DNA from 3 places in the Streptosporangium sp. CA-135522 genome. Region 3 is predicted to be linked to each of the others. Evidence: riboswitches for the same ligand, from Rfam matches in the RefSeq annotation. Region 3 holds a riboswitch; each other region holds the start of a gene.
The links. Region 3 has a riboswitch for cobalamin ahead of cobN (cobaltochelatase subunit CobN). Riboswitches for the same ligand answer to the same signal wherever they lie in the genome.

Region 1: another riboswitch for cobalamin. It lies ahead of metE (5-methyltetrahydropteroyltriglutamate--homocysteine S-methyltransferase); the one in region 3 lies ahead of cobN (cobaltochelatase subunit CobN).
Region 2: another riboswitch for cobalamin. It lies ahead of ACQPYK_RS32750 (ribonucleoside-diphosphate reductase subunit alpha); the one in region 3 lies ahead of cobN (cobaltochelatase subunit CobN).

Annotation. Positions count from the first base shown of each region.
Region 1 is NZ_CP192026.1:7,905,183-7,911,365, forward strand. It holds gene ACQPYK_RS37295 (hypothetical protein) at 1-534, shown strand, start outside; gene ACQPYK_RS37300 (hypothetical protein) at 587-1,144, shown strand; gene ACQPYK_RS37305 (hypothetical protein) at 1,284-2,384, opposite strand; cobalamin riboswitch at 2,982-3,195, shown strand; gene metE (5-methyltetrahydropteroyltriglutamate--homocysteine S-methyltransferase) at 3,291-5,507, shown strand; gene ACQPYK_RS37315 (selenium-binding protein SBP56-related protein) at 5,818-6,183, shown strand, end outside.
Region 2 is NZ_CP192026.1:6,856,245-6,862,427, reverse strand. It holds gene glmS (glutamine--fructose-6-phosphate transaminase (isomerizing)) at 1-1,450, shown strand, start outside; gene ACQPYK_RS32755 (tripartite tricarboxylate transporter substrate-binding protein) at 1,592-2,620, shown strand; cobalamin riboswitch at 2,619-2,820, shown strand; gene ACQPYK_RS32750 (ribonucleoside-diphosphate reductase subunit alpha) at 3,104-5,299, shown strand; gene ACQPYK_RS32745 (ribonucleotide-diphosphate reductase subunit beta) at 5,325-6,183, shown strand, end outside.
Region 3 is NZ_CP192026.1:5,759,679-5,765,861, forward strand. It holds gene cobN (cobaltochelatase subunit CobN) at 1-2,296, opposite strand, end outside; cobalamin riboswitch at 2,411-2,600, opposite strand; gene ACQPYK_RS27405 (precorrin-3B synthase) at 2,685-3,956, shown strand; gene ACQPYK_RS27410 (precorrin-8X methylmutase) at 3,953-4,579, shown strand; gene ACQPYK_RS27415 (precorrin-2 C(20)-methyltransferase) at 4,588-6,105, shown strand; gene ACQPYK_RS27420 (cobalt-precorrin-6A reductase) at 6,177-6,183, opposite strand, start outside.

The sequences.
Region 1 (6,183 bases), 2.1 Mb from region 3:
GCCACATGGCGCGCCCAGCATGGGCGATTACAGGTTGTGACGTCCGTTTTATTATCGCTTGCGATGATTTCGACATTCCTCTGGTGGCTAGGAGCGATAACCCCGCACATCCGCTGGACTGCCGATGGTTTCCTCCTCCATGCCGAGGTGGATGATAACGGCGTCCTGTCCACCAACATGCGTATCGAGATTGAAAACGAGGGATCGATCCCCTTCACCCTCACCGATATCTCGGCGGAAATGCCGGGCCTCCACCTGCTGTCTGCCGACGAGGCGAAAGAGGAACGTTCCGTGGTCACCGTGGAGAGTGGTGGCACGGAAATCCTGAATAGGCGCGTTCTCATCACCGACTGCGCGGCGGTGCCACACGAGCCCCAGCCGATCCACTTCACCTATAGAACCTTGATGGGCTCAGGGTCAGCGGAGGTGACGTGGGGCTCATGGCGGCTGACAGGACCCGCGGGAAGTCTCCCGGTCGCCTGGCAGCGAGGTCTCGCCGGCAAGATCTGCAATGACGCGGTGAGCCCGACTTGACCCTGACAGGCACTCGTCCGCGGACAATTCCAAGTCTGGAAGGTTGTGGCGCATGCCGCCCGTCACGAAGATCGCCACCGGTTTCGTCTTCGCCTTCGGCGCCCTCCGTCTCAATGGCTTCGACCTGCTGCTCGACCCCGTCGGATGGGGACTGTGCGCGTCCGGGCTGGCTCGGCTGCAGCGATCCGCCGACGACACCTTCGCCCGAGCCAGGTCCCTTGCCATCGTCATGGTCTTCACCTCGATTGTCGCCATGATCGCGTCGTCCGGCGTGCACTCGAGCTATGCCCCGGTGGTTTCCCCCATCAAGCACGTGGTCGGCATCGTCAACGCAGCCGGTGCCTTGATCGTCGTCTGGGTGACCGTCGACGCCGTCATCAGACGGATCCGTCCCTGTGGAGAAACCTCCAGAGCCGCTCTCCTCGACGTGCTGCGCTGGGCCGTGGTCAGCCTGGGAGTGCTCGGCATGCTGGTCGAGTACGGCTACGCCGACCTGAGCCTTGTCACGCTCGTCGCCTGGCTGGTGGCCATCGCGGCCCTGATCGTCACGCTCTACCGCTCCGCCCGCCTGCCGTACCTCTCCCCGACCTGGGGACCCGCGGCGAGTTAGGCATGTGTGATCCCGCCCGGGGCCAGGTCACGGGGGGGCGGGGACCTTTCTTCTGAGCGCGCCGGTCTTTTGAGCGCGCCGTGCGGATCGGAGAGGATATGCCAGGTCTGGTGATGGAAGTTCGTGGAGAATCGGGCCCTCATCTGCCAATATGCACTTTACCCAGGGAGACCACGGCGCCGGGGTTTAGTCCAAGATCCCTGATTCGTTGAGACTTCCCGGTCCGGACGTTGACCTTGTAATAGCCGAAGGATCCGCCGGACTCGGGAGGGTCGGCCTTGACGATGTATTCATCGGCATCGAGCCAGCCGTATCCGATCGCATCGTTCGGCTCGGACAGAAGCCGTAGATCAAACTTGTTTACCGTCTTACCGGTCTTGGCGTTGTAGGTGACAAGATGTTCCTTGCCGTCCTCGCCGGAGTCGGCAATCACCGCTACCAGCAGGCGCCCGTCCGGTGAAAGGTCGTCCGCAAAATCATCTCCCCTCCCTTCACTGATGACCAGGCCTCGGCGGTTAAGTATGGTAACGGCGTTATTTCCGGAATCATCTTCTCCGAGTTCCGGACATGATTGTTTGGCTGCGATGACGGTGGCGGCTTCACTCAGGCCGATCACATGGCAGAAACCCGGGAAGGTAGAAGTCCGTCCCGTGGCGAACTCGGTGAGCAGGAGGCGGGGTTGAGCACCGGAGAATGCGACTGCGAAGAACCGGCCATCAGGCGATATCGCCAGGTTGTAGACGTCGTCGAGCGTCTTCGCGTCCAGTCGTGGCGAAATGGCTTTGAGTTGTGCGGCGGGCAGATCCCAGCCGACGAACTGCATACGCTGCTTGCTGAAGTACGCAACGTGATGGCCGTCAGAGGTGATACGGAGTGGCACACCTACATAGCTAGAGCCTTCCACTTGAGCTTGGCTTGCCGCATCGAAGAGGGGGATGTCACTCGAACAGTCGTCATCGCCGACGCCGACCCCCGCCCTGAACCCACCGCAACCTTCGCCGTAGGCGATATTCATGTCCTGCCTCCCTTCGCCTCTTTTGTAGTTCACACGTAGCCGCCAGTCGCTACAGGTGATGACTTTCGGCGCGGCACCCTCCTCTTCTGCCTTGGGCCGGTTATGGCAATCCGAATCCTTCGAGATGAATGCATACTGCACTGGCGGATCGAATGCCCCCGGCTTCCATTCCGGTTCCACACGAGGCCTGTCGTGACGATTCAGATAGAGGAAGCCCGCACCCAACACACCGACGATGAGGAGAACGACTCCGACACGTCGACCAGGCCCAGACCCAGGCCGGACAGCGTGGCGCTCCGCATCAGCATCTGATCCAGCTCCGCCCGAATCACGAGAAGGGACACCATTCGCCCCGGCAGCCGCCGTCAAATTCTCCACATCTCTCCGCTCGACGTTGAGGGAAAACCCAAGTCAGCCCAGTCATGAGGGAATAACGGGTGAGCGATCATACGCGTTCCCGAAGAGAACTACGAGGCTCTCCACGAGAGCAGCCGGTGAGAAAGCAGAAAGCCGGCAGGACCCTGACACGGAATCGCCGGACGTGATTCCCCCTCTCCCCGGCTGCCTCATCGTTCGGGTTCCTCCGTTGGCGTCAACTCCGCCTGTGCCCGTTGGATGGGATCAACGGTGCACGTAGCGGGCTGGGGGGACGCTCGAAGCTCGAAGGCGGCGTTGACCCCTCAATCGAGCCACGAGATCAGAAATATCGAATTTTCCGGTTATGTACCATTTTTCGTTGGCTGATCAGGCCCCGCCTCCCCTCTAACCGACATCGACTCCGCGATGTGGTGCCACCGGCCGGAGCTTTCGCCTGGAGTCGGGTTATGCTGCCGGTGCGGCTGGTTCGCCGCTCCCTTCGGCGGAGCGGTGAGGCAACAGGGAACCCGGTGTGATTCCGGGACTGCCCCGCAGCGGTGAGTGGGAACGACCGCCGTCACACGAGCACTGGGTGAGCGATCGCCTGGGAAGCGACGGCCAGTAGGAAACCGGCACGACGCCCACGAGTCCGAATACCTGCCACCGCCCGTGCGCCGATCGGCGCGCGGTCTGTGTCCATGGCCTCGCGGGAAGGCCGGGGGAACCTTCCCTCGCCATGCCCGCCAAGCCGGGTTCCACGAGGGAAAAGGACCCATGACAGACCAACGCACCACCGTCCTCGGCTACCCCAGAATCGGCCCCGACCGACAGCTGAAGAAAGCCGTGGAAGCCTACTGGGCCGGCCGCATCGACGCCGCCGACCTGGAACACATCGGCCAGAAGCTACGCGAACGCACCTGGACCGAACTACGCGACGCCGGCCTGACCGACATCCCCTCCAACACCTTCTCCTTCTACGACCAGATGCTCGACACCAGCATCATGGTCGGCGCCATCCCCGCCCGCTTCGCCGAACTGGACGGCCTGGAGCGCTACTTCGCCATGGCGCGCGGCACCCGGGGAATCGCCCCCCTGGAGATGACCAAATGGTTCGACACCAACTACCACTACCTGGTTCCCGAGGTGGGCCCGGGGACGAGGTTCCGGCTCGCATGGGATAAGCCCCTGGCGGAGTACGGCCAGGCCAGGCAGCTGGGGCTCGAGACCAGGCCGGTGCTGGTCGGCCCGCTGACCTACCTGCTGCTGGCCAAGTCCGACGCCGCCGCCTTCGCGCCGCTACGGCTCTTGGACGACCTGCTCGACGTCTACGCCGAGCTGCTGGAACGGCTGGCCACCGCCGGCGTCGTCGAGGTCCAGCTCGACGAGCCGGCGCTGGCGGCCGACCGGTCGGCGCAGGAGCTGAAGGCGCTCGCCCGCGCCTACGATCATCTGGGCGGGCTCAGCCACCGCCCGCGACTGCTGGTCGCCACCTACTTCGGCGAGATCGGCGACGCGCTGCCCGTGCTGGCCGCCACCCGCGTCGAGTCCGTGGGGCTCGACTTCGTCGCCGGGCCCGGCAACCTGACGGCGGCGGCCTTGTCTCCCGGGCTGGCCGGCAAGACCGTGGTGGCGGGGGTGGTGAACGGCCGCAACGTCTGGCGCACCGAACTGTCCGGCGCGCTGTCCACCTGCGCGGCGCTGCTCGGGCTGGCCGGGGAGGTGGTGGTCTCCACCTCCTGCTCGCTCATGCACGTCCCCCTCGATCTGGACCGGGAGACGGCGATGCCCGAGGGGCTGGCGTTCGCCCGGCAGAAGGTGGCGGAGGTCGTGGCGATCGGTCGCGCGATGCGGCGGGGACCGGACGCGGTCGGGCCCGCCGTACCGGCGAAGGCTCCGGTGGACGCGCGCACGCGGGCCCGGCTGGAGGCGCTGGGCCAGGGCACTGCGCGGGCCGGGCACGTCGAGCGAGCGGTGATGCAGCGGACGGCGCTGGGGCTGCCGCCGCTGCCGACTACCACGATCGGCTCGTTCCCGCAGACGGACGCGGTACGGCAGGCCCGCTCCGACCTTCGCGACGGCCGGATCGACCGGGCGGGATACGAGGCGGCGATGCGGGCCGAGATCGACTCGGTGATCGCGCTACAGGAGGACATCGGGCTGGACGTGCTGGTCCACGGCGAGCCCGAGCGCAACGACATGGTCCAGTATTTCGCCGAGCAGCTCGACGGCTACGCGGCCACCGAGCACGGCTGGGTCCAGTCCTACGGCACCCGGTGCGTGCGGCCGCCGATCTTGTTCGGAGATGTGGCCCGGCCGGAGCCGATGACGGTGCGCTGGGCCGTCTACGCCCAGTCGCGTACCGTCAGGCCGGTCAAGGGCATGCTGACCGGGCCGGTGACCATGCTGGCCTGGTCGTTCGTCCGGGAGGACCAGTCGCCGGCCGAAACGGCCCGGCAGGTGGCGCTGGCGTTGCGGGACGAGATCCGCGACCTGGAGGCGGCGGGTATCCGGATCATCCAGGTGGACGAGCCCGCGCTGCGGGAGCTGCTGCCGCTGCGCGCGGCTCAACGCGACGCCTACCTGGCCTGGGCGGTCGCCGCGTTCCGGTTCGCCACCTCGGGCGTGTCCGACTCCACGCAGATCCACACTCACATGTGCTATTCGGAGTTCGGTGAGATCATCGGCGCCATCGGTGACCTGGACGCGGACGTGACGAGCGTCGAGGCGGCCAGATCCCGGATGGAGCTGCTGGACGACTTGCACGCCGCCGGATACACGCGTGGGATCGGGCCCGGCGTGTACGACATCCACTCCCCGCGCGTGCTGGAGACCGAGGAGGTCGAACGGGCGCTCAGGCTGGCGCTCAGGGCGGTCGAACCGGAGCGGTTGTGGGTCAATCCAGACTGCGGGCTGAAGACGCGCGGCTATGCCGAGACCGAGGCGAGCCTGCGGAACATGGTCGCCGCGGCCCGCAGGGTCCGCGCGCTGTAGAGCGGCCCTCGCGGGAGACCGCACAGGCCGCACAGGCCACAAGCCGCACAGGCCAAGCCGCACAGGCCCCAAGCCATACAGACCGCAGGCCGCGCACGCGGGGACCGGCCTCCCCGCGTGCGCGGCCCCGGCCACCGCCACGACCACGACCGGCCCCGGCCGTGACCTCGCCCCGGCGACAGGCCGGCGGGGGTCGGCGGGGGGGGTCGATCGGCCGCCCGTTCGCGGCGATTACCTAAAATGACCCCTAGACAGCGGAGAGTTTTCCTACAACATTAGTAGGATATTGATCTCGGCCTAGGAGTCCGCCATGGCACTCATCCAGCCCGATCCCACCTTCTACCCGTCCGCCCGGGAGGCCATGCGGGCCCCACGGGAGGAGGTCGCCTATGTCGCCCTGCTCGACACGGCCGGGGAGGGGCGCCCCGACGGGCTCGCCACGATCGACCTGGCCGACGGGTCGATCGTCAGCGTGCACGACATGCCCGTCCCAGGGGACGAGCTCCATCATTTCGGATGGAACGTATGCAGTGCCGCCCTGTGCCCGTACGCTCCGCACCCGCACGTCGAACGGCGCTACCTGGTCCTGCCGGGCCTGCGGTCCAGCAGGATCTACATCTTCGACGTCAAGGACGATCCCCGGCGTCCCAAGCTCGTCAAGACGATCGAGCCAGAA
Region 2 (6,183 bases), 1.1 Mb from region 3:
CGAGGTGCTGTCACACCTGATCGCCCGCACCGTCGAGGAGACCGAATCCCTGGAGGAGGCGGTCCGGCTGGCGCTCAAGCGGATCGTCGGCACCTACGGCATCGCGGTGATCGACGCCCAGCGGCCCGGCGAGGTCGTGGTGGCCCGCAACGGCAGCCCGATCGTGCTGGGCATCGGCGAGAAGGAGATGTTCGCCGCCTCCGACGTCTCCGCGCTGGTCCGCTACACCCGCCAGGTGGTCCACCTGGAGGACGGCGAGCTCGCGGTGCTGAAGGCGGACGGCTTCCACACCTTCGCCAGCGACGCGCGCGAGACGGCCAAGGAGCCGCTGACCGTCGACTGGGACGCCGGTCACTACGACACCGGCGGTTACGAGCACTACCTGCTCAAGGAGATCTCCGAGCAGCCCGACACTGTGGCCCGGACGCTGCGTGGGCGCCTGGACGACCGCTTCCACATCGCCCACCTGGGCGGCCTCAACATGGACGCGCGCGAGACCCGGTCGTTCCGCCGCGTAAAGATCATCGGTTGCGGCTCCGCCTACTACTCGGGCCAGATCGGCGCCCAGCTCATCGAGGAGCTGGCGCGGATTCCCGCCGACGCCGAGCCGGCCAGCGAGTTCCGCTACCGCAGCCCGGTCGTGGAGCCCGACACCCTCTACGTGGCGATCAGCCAGTCGGGGGAGACCTACGACACCCTCGCCGCCGTCCAGGAGCTCAAGCGCAAGGGCGGGCGGGTGCTCGGCATCGTCAACACCGTCGGCAGCGCCATCGCCCGCGAGTGCGACGGCGGCCTCTACCTGCACGCCGGCCCGGAGGTCTCGGTGGCCAGCACCAAGGCGTTCACCTCGACCGCGGTGGCCTTCGCGCTGCTGGCGCTGCACCTGGGCCGGGTGCGCGACCTGTCCCCGGCCGACGGCCGCCGCATCTGCGAGGGGCTGCGCCGGCTGCCCGAGCAGATCAAGGAGATCCTGGCGCTGGAGCCGCAGATCAAGGAGCTCGCGCACAAGTACGCCGACTCGCCGAGCATGATGTTCGTCGGCCGGGTCCGGGGCTATCCGGTGGCCCGTGAGGGCGCCCAGAAGCTCAAGGAGATCTCCTACGTGCACGCCGAGGCCTACCCGGCCAGCGAGCTCAAGCACGGGCCGCTGGCGCTGATCGGCCCGGAGATGCCGACCGTGGCGATCGTCCCCGACGACGAGCTGCTGGACAAGAACCTCACCACGCTGGGCGAGATCCGCGCGCGCGGTGGCCGGGTGCTCATGGTCGGTCACCGTACGGCCGACCCCAAGCTGGCCGACGACTGCGTCGTGGTGCCCAAGAACGAGACGGAGCTGGACCCGATCCTGCTGTCGATCCCGCTGCAGCTTCTGGCCTACCACGCCGCCGTGGCGCTGGAGCGTGACGTGGACAAGCCGCGCAACCTGGCCAAGAGCGTCACGGTGGAATGAGCCGGAGCCGTCCCTTCCCTCCGGAATGAGCCGGAGCCGTCCCCTCCCTCTCGGCCGATAACGGCAAGACCCCCAATGTGTGACAGAAAGTGATGTGTCTGTAACCTGGGGTATTGATAGGTCTTGGGGGAAGGGGCGCTTATGTACCGTAGGCGGTTCTTGGTGCTCGCCCTGGGACTCCTGGCCGCCGGCGGCTGTGACGGGGGCCGCGGCACCCACACGCCGGTGGCGGGCCGGTTGACCGTCGTCGCGCCCGCCGCGCGGGGGCAGGGGTGGGATCGGGCCGCGCGCGCGCTGGCCATGGTCATGATCGGCGAAGGGATGGCCCGGACGGTCGAGGTGAGCGACCAGCCGGGCAGCCTGGGCGCCGCGGCGCTGGGATCGTTCGCCGCCGTCCGTGGCCCGTTCACGCGGGAGGGCCGGCTGCTCCTCACCGGGATGCCGATGATCGCGGGGGTGGAGATCGCCAACGCCGCCTCCGTGGTGGATTCCACCACCCCGCTGGCCCGCCTGGTCGGCGACTGGGCGGCTCTGGTCGTGTCGTCCGGCTCCCATCTGCGCACCTTCGAGGACTTCGCCGCCGCGCTCCGCCGCGACCCGGCCGAGCCGACGGTGGGCGGCCGGATGGAAGGCGGCTCCGACCACGTGCTCTACGGCATGATCGGTAAGTGTCTGGGGGTGGACACCCGGCTGCTGGACTACGCCGGCTACTCCGGTGGAACCGAGGCCGAGCAGGCGCTCTACGACGGCAGGGTGACCGCGCTGCTGGGCTCCGCCCGTTCCTTCGTGCCCGGGATCGCCGCGGGCCGCCTGCGCCCGCTGGTGGTCTCCTCCGGCGAGCGGATCGACGGGATCGACGCGCCGACGCTGATGGAGCTGGACGTTCGCCTGGAGTACACCGACTGGTGCGGGGTGCTCGGCCCCCGCGGCATGAGCTCCGAGGACAGGGACGCGGCCGTCGCCCTGTGTGATCGCCTCGACGCCTCGCCCCGATGGCGGGCCGTCTGCGCGGCCAACGGCTGGAACCGGGTCTATCTGAGCGGGGAGGACTTCCGCCAGTGGCTTGTCACGGAGACCGGCCGTACCCGGGAGGTGCTCAACGATCTTGGCCTGCTGAGCACTTTCGGCACAAGCTGTTGGGGTAGTTGCGTCCACCGGCCCTACATGTAGGATCCTGCTCGTTGCTGGTTCGCCCCTGACGGGGCGAGGCAAGAGGGAACCCGGTGAGATTCCGGGACTGCCCCGCAGCGGTGAACGGGAACGACCGCCGTCATTGAAGCACTGGGTGCGCCTTGCCCGGGAAGCGACGGCCAGTAGGCATGTGCGAGACGCCCGTGAGTCCGAAGACCTGCCGGCGACGTGTGGAGAGGGAGCCGAACCGGGCACCGGGGGACGCGTGGAGCGGCCCGGCGTGTGCCAGGTGAGGCGGACTCGACCATGCGTGTGGAGAGGGAGCCGAACCGGGCACCGGGGGACGCGTGGAGCGGCCCGGCGTGTGCCAGGTGAGGCGGACTCGACCACGGAAGCTGTCCAGGGCCTCGAGGGAGGGCTCGCGGAACGAGGCGGTCCGGCGTGTCCGGAGCCGCTCTTGGACGCGTGCGCCCTTCCGGCGAGAGCCGTACGGGGAATTCGAGCGCGCGAGGGGTAGCACACGTGACACAGACCTTGGTCGACGCCGCCAAGGAGACCGGCGACGGTCTGGCCGACCGCCGGTTGGCCATCGAGGAGGCGGCCGCCCGGGTGATCACCGATCCGGAGAACTCCCGGATCGCCGCCGAGCTGCTGGCGGAGCTGATCGCCGATGAGACGGCCGAGCACGGGGTTCGGACCTTCTCCGAGTCCGTCGCCGCCACCCACGCGGCCGGGCTCGTCCAGGACCGCCTGGCGGACTTCGTGGCCGCCCACGCCGAGGCGCTGGACGCGCTGGTGGAGCGGGACGCCGACGGCCGGTTCGAGTATTTCGGGCTGCGCACGGTCTACGACCGCTACCTGCTGCGCCACCCGCGGACCCGTAAGGTCTTGGAGCGCCCGCAGCACTTCTTCCTGCGCGTGGCGTGCGGTCTGTCGGAGACGGTGGAGGAGGCGGCCGAGCTCTACGCGCTCATGGCCACCCTGTCCTACCTGCCGAGCTCGCCCACCCTGTTCAACTCCGGTTCGCGCAGACCCCAGTTGTCGTCCTGCTTCCTGCTCGACTCGCCCCGTGACGAGCTGGAGGCGATCTACGAGCGTTACGGGCAGGTCGCGCGCCTGTCGAAGTACGCCGGGGGGATCGGTATCGCCTGGACCCGGGTGCGCTCGCGCGGTTCCCTGATCCGGGGCACCAACGGCCACTCCAACGGCATCGTGCCCTGGCTGCGCACGCTGGACTCCAGCGTCGCCGCGGTCAACCAGGGCGGTCGCCGCAAGGGCGCGGCCTGCGTCTACCTGGAGTCCTGGCACGCCGACGTCGAGGAGTTCCTCGAACTGCGCGACAACACCGGCGAGGAGGCTCGCCGTACGCACAACCTGAACCTCGCCAACTGGGTTCCCGACGAGTTCATGCGCCGGGTCGAGGCCGACGGCGTGTGGTCGCTGTTCGACCCCAAGGAGGTCCCGCACCTCACCGACCTGTACGGCACGGCGTTCGAGGAGGCCTATCGGGTCGCCGAGGCCGAGGGCCGCTTCGTCAAGCAGATCCCGGCGCGGTCCCTGTACGGCCGGATGATGCGTACCCTCGCCCAGACCGGCAACGGCTGGATGACCTTCAAGGACGCGGCCAACCGGACCTCCAACCAGACGGCGCGTCCCGAGAACGTCATCCATCTGTCCAACCTCTGCACCGAGATCCTCGAGGTCACCAACGACGCCGAGACGGCCGTCTGCAACCTCGGTTCGATCAACCTCGCCGCGCATCTGGACGGCCGGGACGTGGACTGGGCGCGGCTGCGCCGGACCGTCCGCACCGCCGTGCGGTTCCTTGACCGGACGATCGACCTGGGCTTCTACCCGACCCCCGAGGCGGAGACCGCGAACAAGAAGTGGCGGCCGATCGGCCTGGGGCTGATGGGCCTGGCGGATGTGTTCTTCGCGCTGCGCCTGCCGTTCGACTCGCCCGAGGCGCTGGAGCTGTCCACCCGGATCTCCGAGGAGATCGCGCTCGCGGCCTACGGCACCTCCGCGGACCTGGCCGTCGAGCGGGGCCGTCACCCCTCCTACGAGGAGACCCGGGCCGCCGGCGGCGTGCTGCACCCCGACCACTACGGGGTCGCGCGGTCGGCGGAGTGGACGGCGCTCAGGGAGCGGATCGCGACGACCGGCCTGCGCAACTCGCTCATGATCGCGATCGCGCCCACGGCGACCATCGCCTCCATCGCGGGCTGCTACGAGTGCATCGAGCCCCAGGTCTCCAACATCTTCAAGCGTGAGACGTTGTCGGGGGAGTTCCTCCAGGTCAACCGCTACCTGGTTCGCGACCTCACTGCCCGGGGGCTGTGGACCCCGCAGATCCGGGATGCGATCAAGCGGGCCGACGGCTCGATCCAGGACGTTCCCGGCATGCCGGAGGACCTCAAGGCGCTCTACCGGACCGCCTGGGAACTGCCGCAGAAGGCGCTGATCGACCTGGCCGCGGCGCGCACGCCGTACATCGACCAGTCGCAGTCGCTGAACCTCTTCATGGCGACGCCGACCATCGGCAAGCTCTCCTCGATGTACGCCTATGCGTGGAAGTCCGGCCTCAAGACGACCTACTACCTGCGCTCGCGCCCGGCGACCCGGATCGCGCAGACCACCGTGGCCCCGGCCACGCCCGATCCGGAGGCCGTCGCGTGCTCCCTGGAGAACCCCGAGTACTGCGACGCCTGCCAGTAGGCCTCTCCCCGAAAGGCTTTCCCTGATGTTGCTCGACCCTGGCATGGACCTGACGCTGCGGCCCATGCGGTATCCGGAGTTCTACGAGCGCTACCGGGCCGCGATCCGCAACACCTGGACCGTCGAGGAGGTGGACCTCAACTCCGACCTGGCCGACCTGGCCAGGATGACGCCGGAGGAGCGCCATCTGATCAACCGCCTCGTCGCGTTCTTCGCCACCGGCGACTCGATCGTGGCCAACAACCTGGTGCTCAACCTCTACCAGCACGTCAACGCGCCCGAGGCGCGGCTGTATCTCAGCCGGCAGCTCTTCGAGGAGGCCGTGCACGTCCAGTTCTACCTGACCCTGCTGGACACCTACCTGCCCGACCACGAGGAGCGGGTCAAGGCCTTCGCCGCGGTCGAGCACATCCCCTCGATCCGGGACAAGGCCGAGTTCTGTTTCCGATGGATCGACTCGCTCGGCGGGCTGAACCGGCTGGAGTCGCAGGAGGACCGGCGGGCCTTCCTGCTCAACCTGATCTGCTTCGCGGCGTGCATCGAGGGATTGTTCTTCTACGGCGCCTTCGCCTACGTCTACTGGTTCCGCTCCAGGGGCCTGCTCAGCGGCCTGGCCACCGGGACCAACTGGGTCTTCCGCGACGAGTCCATGCACATGGAGTTCGCCTTCAGCGTGGTGGACACCGTGCGGGCCGAGGAGCCGGAGCTGTTCGACGACAAGCTCGGCGCGCAGGTCACCCGGATGATCGAGGAGGCGGTGGAGGCCGAGCTCGCCTTCGCGGCCGACCTGTGCGGCGACGGCATGTCCGGGATGAGCGTGGAGCAGATGCGGCGGTATCTGGAGTACGTGGCCGACCAGCGCCTGGTCCGGCTCCGGCTTCCCG
Region 3 (6,183 bases):
CGACCTCGGTGGCCGCGAAGCGCAGGATCCGCTCCACCAGCCCGAGGTCCGCCGAGGTGGCGGCCAGGACGGTGGAGGTCGCCTCGGCGGCGGCGGCCGGATCCCAGGCCCGCTCCTCCATGGCCTCGACCAGCGCGCGGGCGAGGGATTCGGCCTCGTCCGTGCCGATCCGGCCCGCCGTGCCGTCCTCGGCCAGGCCCAGGGCCTCGCGGAGCCCGGGGAAGGCCTCGCCGCCCGCCCACATCTGGCGGGCGCGCAGCATGGCGAGCACCAGGTCGACGCGGGTCCCGCCCTCGGGGGCGGCGCCCAGCACGTGGAGGCCGTCGCGGATCTGGACGTCCTTGACCTCGCACAGCCAGCCGTCGACGTGCAGCAGGAAGTCGTCGAACTCGGCGTCGTGGGGACGGTCGTCGATGCCCAGATCGTGATCGAGCCTGGCCGCCTGGATCAGGGTCCAGATCTGGGCGCGGATCGCCGGGAGCTTCGCCGGATCCATCGCGGCGATGGACGCGTGCTCGTCGAGCAGCTGCTCCAGCCGCGCCATGTCGCCGTAGGTGTCGGCGCGGGCCATCGGCGGGACGAGGTGGTCGACCAGGGTCGCGTGGGCGCGGCGCTTGGCCTGGGTGCCCTCGCCGGGGTCGTTGACCAGGAACGGGTAGATCAACGGCAGGTCGCCGAGCGCGGCGTCGGGACCGCAGGAGGCCGACAGCCCGGCGGACTTGCCGGGCAGCCACTCCAGATTGCCGTGCTTGCCCACGTGCACCACGGCGTGCGCGCCGAAGCCGTCGGCCAGCCAGCGGTAGGCCGCCAGGTAGTGGTGGCTGGGCGGCAGGTCGGGGTCGTGGTAGATCGCGATGGGGTTCTCCCCGAAGCCGCGCGGCGGCTGCACCATGACCACGACGTTCCCGGCGCGCAGCGCGGCCAGCACGATCTCGCCGTCCGGGTCGTGCGTCCTGTCCACGAACAGCTCGCCCGGCGCGGGGCCCCAGTGCTCCTCCATCCCGGCCCGCAGGTCCGCCGGCAGCGTGCCGTACCACCGGGCGTACCGGCTCGCCGCGATGCGCACCGGGTTGCCGGCAAGCCGCTCCTCGGTGAGCCACTCCTGGTCCTGCCCGCCGGCCGCGATCAGCGCGTGGATCAGCGCGTCGCCGTCCTGCTCGGCCACGCCCGGCAGCTCGCCCTCGGCACCGATGTCGTAGCCGCGCTCGCGCATCGCGGCCAGCAGCCGCACCAGGCTCGCGGGGGTGTCCAGGCCCACGGCGTTGCCGATCCGCGAGTGCTTGGTGGGGTAGGCCGACAGCATCAGCACGATTCGCCGCTCGCCGGGTGGGACGTGCCGGAGCACGGCGTGCCGTACCGCGATGCCGGCCACCCGCGAGGCCCGCTCCGGATCGGCCACGTAGACGGTCAGCCCGTCCTGGTCGATCTCCTTGAAGGAGAACGGCACCGTGATGATCCGGCCGTCGAACTCGGGGATCGCGACCTGGGTGGCCGCGTCGAGCGGAGACAGGCCGTCGTCGTTGTCCTCCCAGGACGCCCGGCTGCTCGTCAGGCACAGGCCCTGCAGGATCGGCACGTCCAGCTCGGCGAGCGCGCCGACGTCCCAGGCTTCGTCGTCCCCGCCGGCCGAGGCGGTGGCCGGGCGGGTGCCGCCGGCCGCGAGCACGGTCACCACCAGGGCGTCCACCGTACGGAGGACCTCCAGCAGGCCGGGTTCCGCGGTGCGCAGCGAGGCGCAGTAGACGGGCAGCGCCCGGCCGCCCGCGTCCTCGACCGCCGAGCAGAGGGTCTCGACGAAGGCGGTGTTGCCTGCGACGTGGTGGGCCCGGTAGTAGAGCACCCCGACGGCCGGCCCGTCCTCGCGACGCGCCCGGCGCTCCAGGACACCCCAGCCGGGGGTGGGCGCGGGGGCGGCGAAGCCGTGCCCGGTCAGCAGCAGGGTGTCGGACAGGAACCGGTACAGCTCGGCGAGGTTGGCCGGGCCGCCGTGGGCGAGATAGGCGTGCGCCTCGGCGCAGACCCCGCCCGGCACGGTGGACAGCTCCATCAGCTCGGCGTCGGGCGCCTGCTCCCCGCCGAGCACGACGACGGGACGGGGGCCGGCGAGCAGGGCGTCCAGGCCCTCCTCCCAGGCGCGGCGCCCACCGAGCAGCCGGACCACGACCAGGTCGGCACCCTCCAGAAGGGGGGGCAGGTCCTCGGCGGTGAGCCGGGCGGGGTTGCCCAGCCGGTAGTCGGCGCCGCCGGCGCGGGCGCTGAGCAGGTCGGTGTCGGAGGTCGAGAGCAGGAGGATCATGCGCCACGCTCCGCCGGAAGCGGGGCGGCGGGGCTCGGCGGCGCCATGGGGTGGCACGGGAACGGCGGAAAACGCACGGGGCTTCCTCCCTCGGGGTCCTCGCCCCGGGTCGTCGTCGGCTACGACGGCTGGAGTCTCCTGGCTCCCGGATCGGTGCTCCCCCCGGCCTTCCCGTCCGTCGCCGGACAGTGGCCTGGGTGGGGTTCGCTCCCCGGTTACAGTGGCGGGACCGCGCCGGATTCACACCGGCTTCCTCCCTTTGCCGTCGCCATCGATGAGACTACGGCAGTCCCGTTCATTGCAAGAAACTGGCGTTAACATCCTCAGCGTGGTCATTGGCGACTTTTCTGGACGATCGCGACTCGACGCATGTCCCGGGGCGCTTCAGGTGCACGCCGCCGCCGACGGCGGCCTGGCGCGGATCAGAGTCCCCGGCGGCCGGCTGACGGCCTCCCAGCTGCGCGAACTCGCCGACGCCGCCACCGCCTGCGGGACCGGTGTCATCGAGCTGACCTCCCGGGCGAACGTGCAGGTGCGCGGACTCGGCGAGGAGAGCGGATTCGCCGCGCGCATGGCGGCGGCCGGGCTGCTGCCGTCGCTCACCCATGAGCGCATCCGCAACATCCTGGCCTCCCCGCTCACCGGCTGCGACGCGGCGGGGACGCTGGACGTCGGCCCGCTGGTCGCCGACCTGGACCGGCGGCTGTGCGCCCGGCCCGCCCTCGCCGAACTGCCCGGACGTTTCCTGTTCGCGCTCGACGACGGCCGGGGCGACGTGGCCTGGCTCGACCCCGACGCCGCGATCCTGCCGACCGGCGCGCAGGAGACCGCGCTGATCCTCGCGGGCGCCGACAGCGGTCTGCGCGTGCCGCTCGCCTCGGCGGTCGCCGCCCTGCTCGCCGCCGCCGAGGCGTTCCTGGCGGAGCTGGCCGTCCGGGACGTGCACGCCTGGCGGATCGGCGAGTTGCCCGGCGGTGTGGAGCCGGTCGCGACCCGGGTGCGCATCGCTCTGGAGACCGGCTCCGCCGGCCCGCCACGGCTCGTCCCGCCCGCGGAGCGGATGCGGGCCGAGCCGCCGCCGGCCGCGGGGGGCCCGGTGGGAGCCGTCGGGCGACCCGGCGGCGGGGTGGCCCTGGGCGTCGCGGTACCGCTGGGGCGGCTGACCTCCGCCCAGGCGGAGCTCCTGGCCGAACTGGCCGCCGGCGGGGAGGTACGGCTGACGCCGTGGCGAGGGGTGGTCCTGCCCGGCCTGGACCGCGCCGGACTTCCCCGGGCGGTCGCCCGGCTGGCGGACGCCGGCCTGGTCACCGACCCCGAATCGCCGTGGATCGGCGTGACGGCCTGCACCGGGCGTCCGGGCTGCGCCAAGTCCCTGGCCGACGTGCAGGCCGACGCGGCCCGCGCCACCGCGCCCGGCGCCGAACCGACAGCCGGGACACCGGGGACGATCGCCCCCCGTGTGGCGGATTCACCGCGCACCGGTACGCTCCCCGTGCACTGGGCGGGCTGCGACAGACGCTGCGGCCGTCCCAGAGGACGGGTCGCGGACGTGGTCGCCACCGGCGCCGGATACCGCCTGGACCTGGACGGCCGGAGCCTGACCTGTGCCGACATCGAGCAGACCACGGCCGCGCTGGCGGCCGTCAGAGGGGAAACGTGATCGACTACGTCCGTGACGGCGCGGAGATCTACCGCCGTTCCTTCGCCACCATACGCGCGGAAGCCGATCTGAGCGGCATGCCCGCGGACGTCGCCCAGGTGACGGTCCGCATGATCCACGCCTGCGGGATGGTCGATCTCGTCACCGATGTCGGGTGGTCGCCCGGCGTCGTGGCGTCGGCGCGCGCGGCCCTGCGCGCGGGCGCCCCGGTGCTGTGCGACGCGATGATGGTCGCCTCCGGGGTGACCCGCCGCCGCCTGCCGGCCGGTAACGAGGTGATCTGCACGCTGGGAGAGCCGGGCGTGCCCGAGCTCGCCGAGCGGCTGGGCACCACCCGCAGCGCCGCCGCGCTGGAGCTGTGGCGCGAGCGGCTGGAGGGCTCCGTGGTCGCCGTCGGCAACGCCCCGACCGCGCTGTTCCGGCTGCTGGAGATGATCGAGGAGGGTGCCGGCCGACCGGCCGCCGTGCTCGGGATCCCGGTCGGCTTCATCGGCGCCGCCGAGTCCAAACAAGCCCTCGCCGAGCATCCGGCAGGCCTGGAGTACCTGGTCGTGCACGGCCGCCGGGGCGGCAGCGCGATGACCGCCGCCGCGGTCAACGCGATCGCGAGCGAGGAAGAGTGAGGGACATCGTGACTGGACGTCTGTGGGGAGTGGGACTCGGGCCCGGCGATCCGGAGCTGGTGACCGTCAAGACCGCCCGCCTCCTCGGCGAGGCGGGCGTGATCGCCTTCCACAGCGCCCGCCACGGCCGGAGCATCGCCCGTTCGGTGGCCGCGCCGTACCTGCGGGACGGCCAGATCGAGGAAGCCCTGATCTACCCGCTCACCACGGAGACCACCGACCACCCGGGCGGCTATCAGGGCGCCATCGACGACTTCTACGCCGACTGCGCGGTACGGCTGGCCGCCCATCTGGACGCGGGCCGGGACGTGGTGGTGCTGTGCGAGGGCGACCCGCTCTTCTACGGCTCGTACATGCACATGCACAAGCGCCTGTCCCACCGCTACGTCACCGAGGTGGTGCCCGGCGTGACCTCCGTGAGCGGCGCCGCGGCGGTCCTCGGACGGCCGCTGGTCGAACGGGACGAGATGCTCACCGTGCTGCCGGGAACGCTTCCTGCCGAGGTCCTGGCCGAGCGCCTGGCCGCCACCGACTCGGCGGCGGTCCTCAAACTCGGCCGGACGTTCACCAAGGTGCGCGACGCGCTGGTCCAGGCCGGCCGCCTCGACGAGGCCTGGTACGTGGAGCGCGCCACCACCGGCAGCCAGCGCCTGGCTCCGCTCGCCGAGGTGGATCCCGACAGCGTGCCGTACTTCTCGCTGGCGCTGATCCCGAGCCCGGTCAACGCCGCGCGGGCCGAACCCGCGCGGGAGGCGGAACCCGCGGCCTCTGCCGGTGGCCCCGGCGAGGTGGTCGTGGTCGGCCTCGGTCCCGCCGGACGGCCATGGCTGACCCCGGAGGCGCAGGACGCCCTGGCGGGCGCCGACGAGCTCGTCGGGTACGGCCCCTACCTCGACCGGGTCCCGCCGAACCCGCGCCAGCGCCGTCACCCCACGGACAACCGGGTGGAGGCCGAGCGGGCCGCGCACGCGCTGGAACTGGCCGTCGCCGGGTCGCGGGTGGCCGTGGTCTCCTCGGGCGATCCGGGGGTGTTCGCGATGGCCAGCGCGGTGCTCGAGGTGGCCTGCGAACCCCGCTTCGCCGACGTCCCGGTGCGGGTGCTGCCGGGCCTGACCGCCGCGCACGCGGTGGCCAGCCGTGCCGGCGCGCCGCTCGGCCACGACTACTGCGTGCTGTCGCTGTCGGACCTGCTCAAGCCGTGGGAGGTCGTCGCCGGCAGGATCACCGCCGCGGCGAAGGCCGACCTGGTCCTGGCGATCTACAACCCCGCCTCCAAGAGCCGCACGTGGCAGGTGGCCGCCGCCCGGGACCTGCTGCTGGAGCACCGCGCGCCGCAGACGCCCGTGGTCATCGGCCGCGACGTCGGCGGAGCCGGGGAGAGCATGACCGTCACCACCCTCGCCGAGCTCGATCCGGCGACGGTGGACATGCGCTGCCTGCTGCTGGTGGGATCCTCCACCACCCGGGTGGTCGAACGGGGCGACGGCGGCCAGGTGGTGTTCACTCCCCGCCGCTACCCGGCGTGAACGGTCTCGCGCGCCCCCGGCCGGACGGCTCCGCCCCGCGCGGCGTGCCCGGCCGGGCGCGTCGCCGCCCCCTAGGCG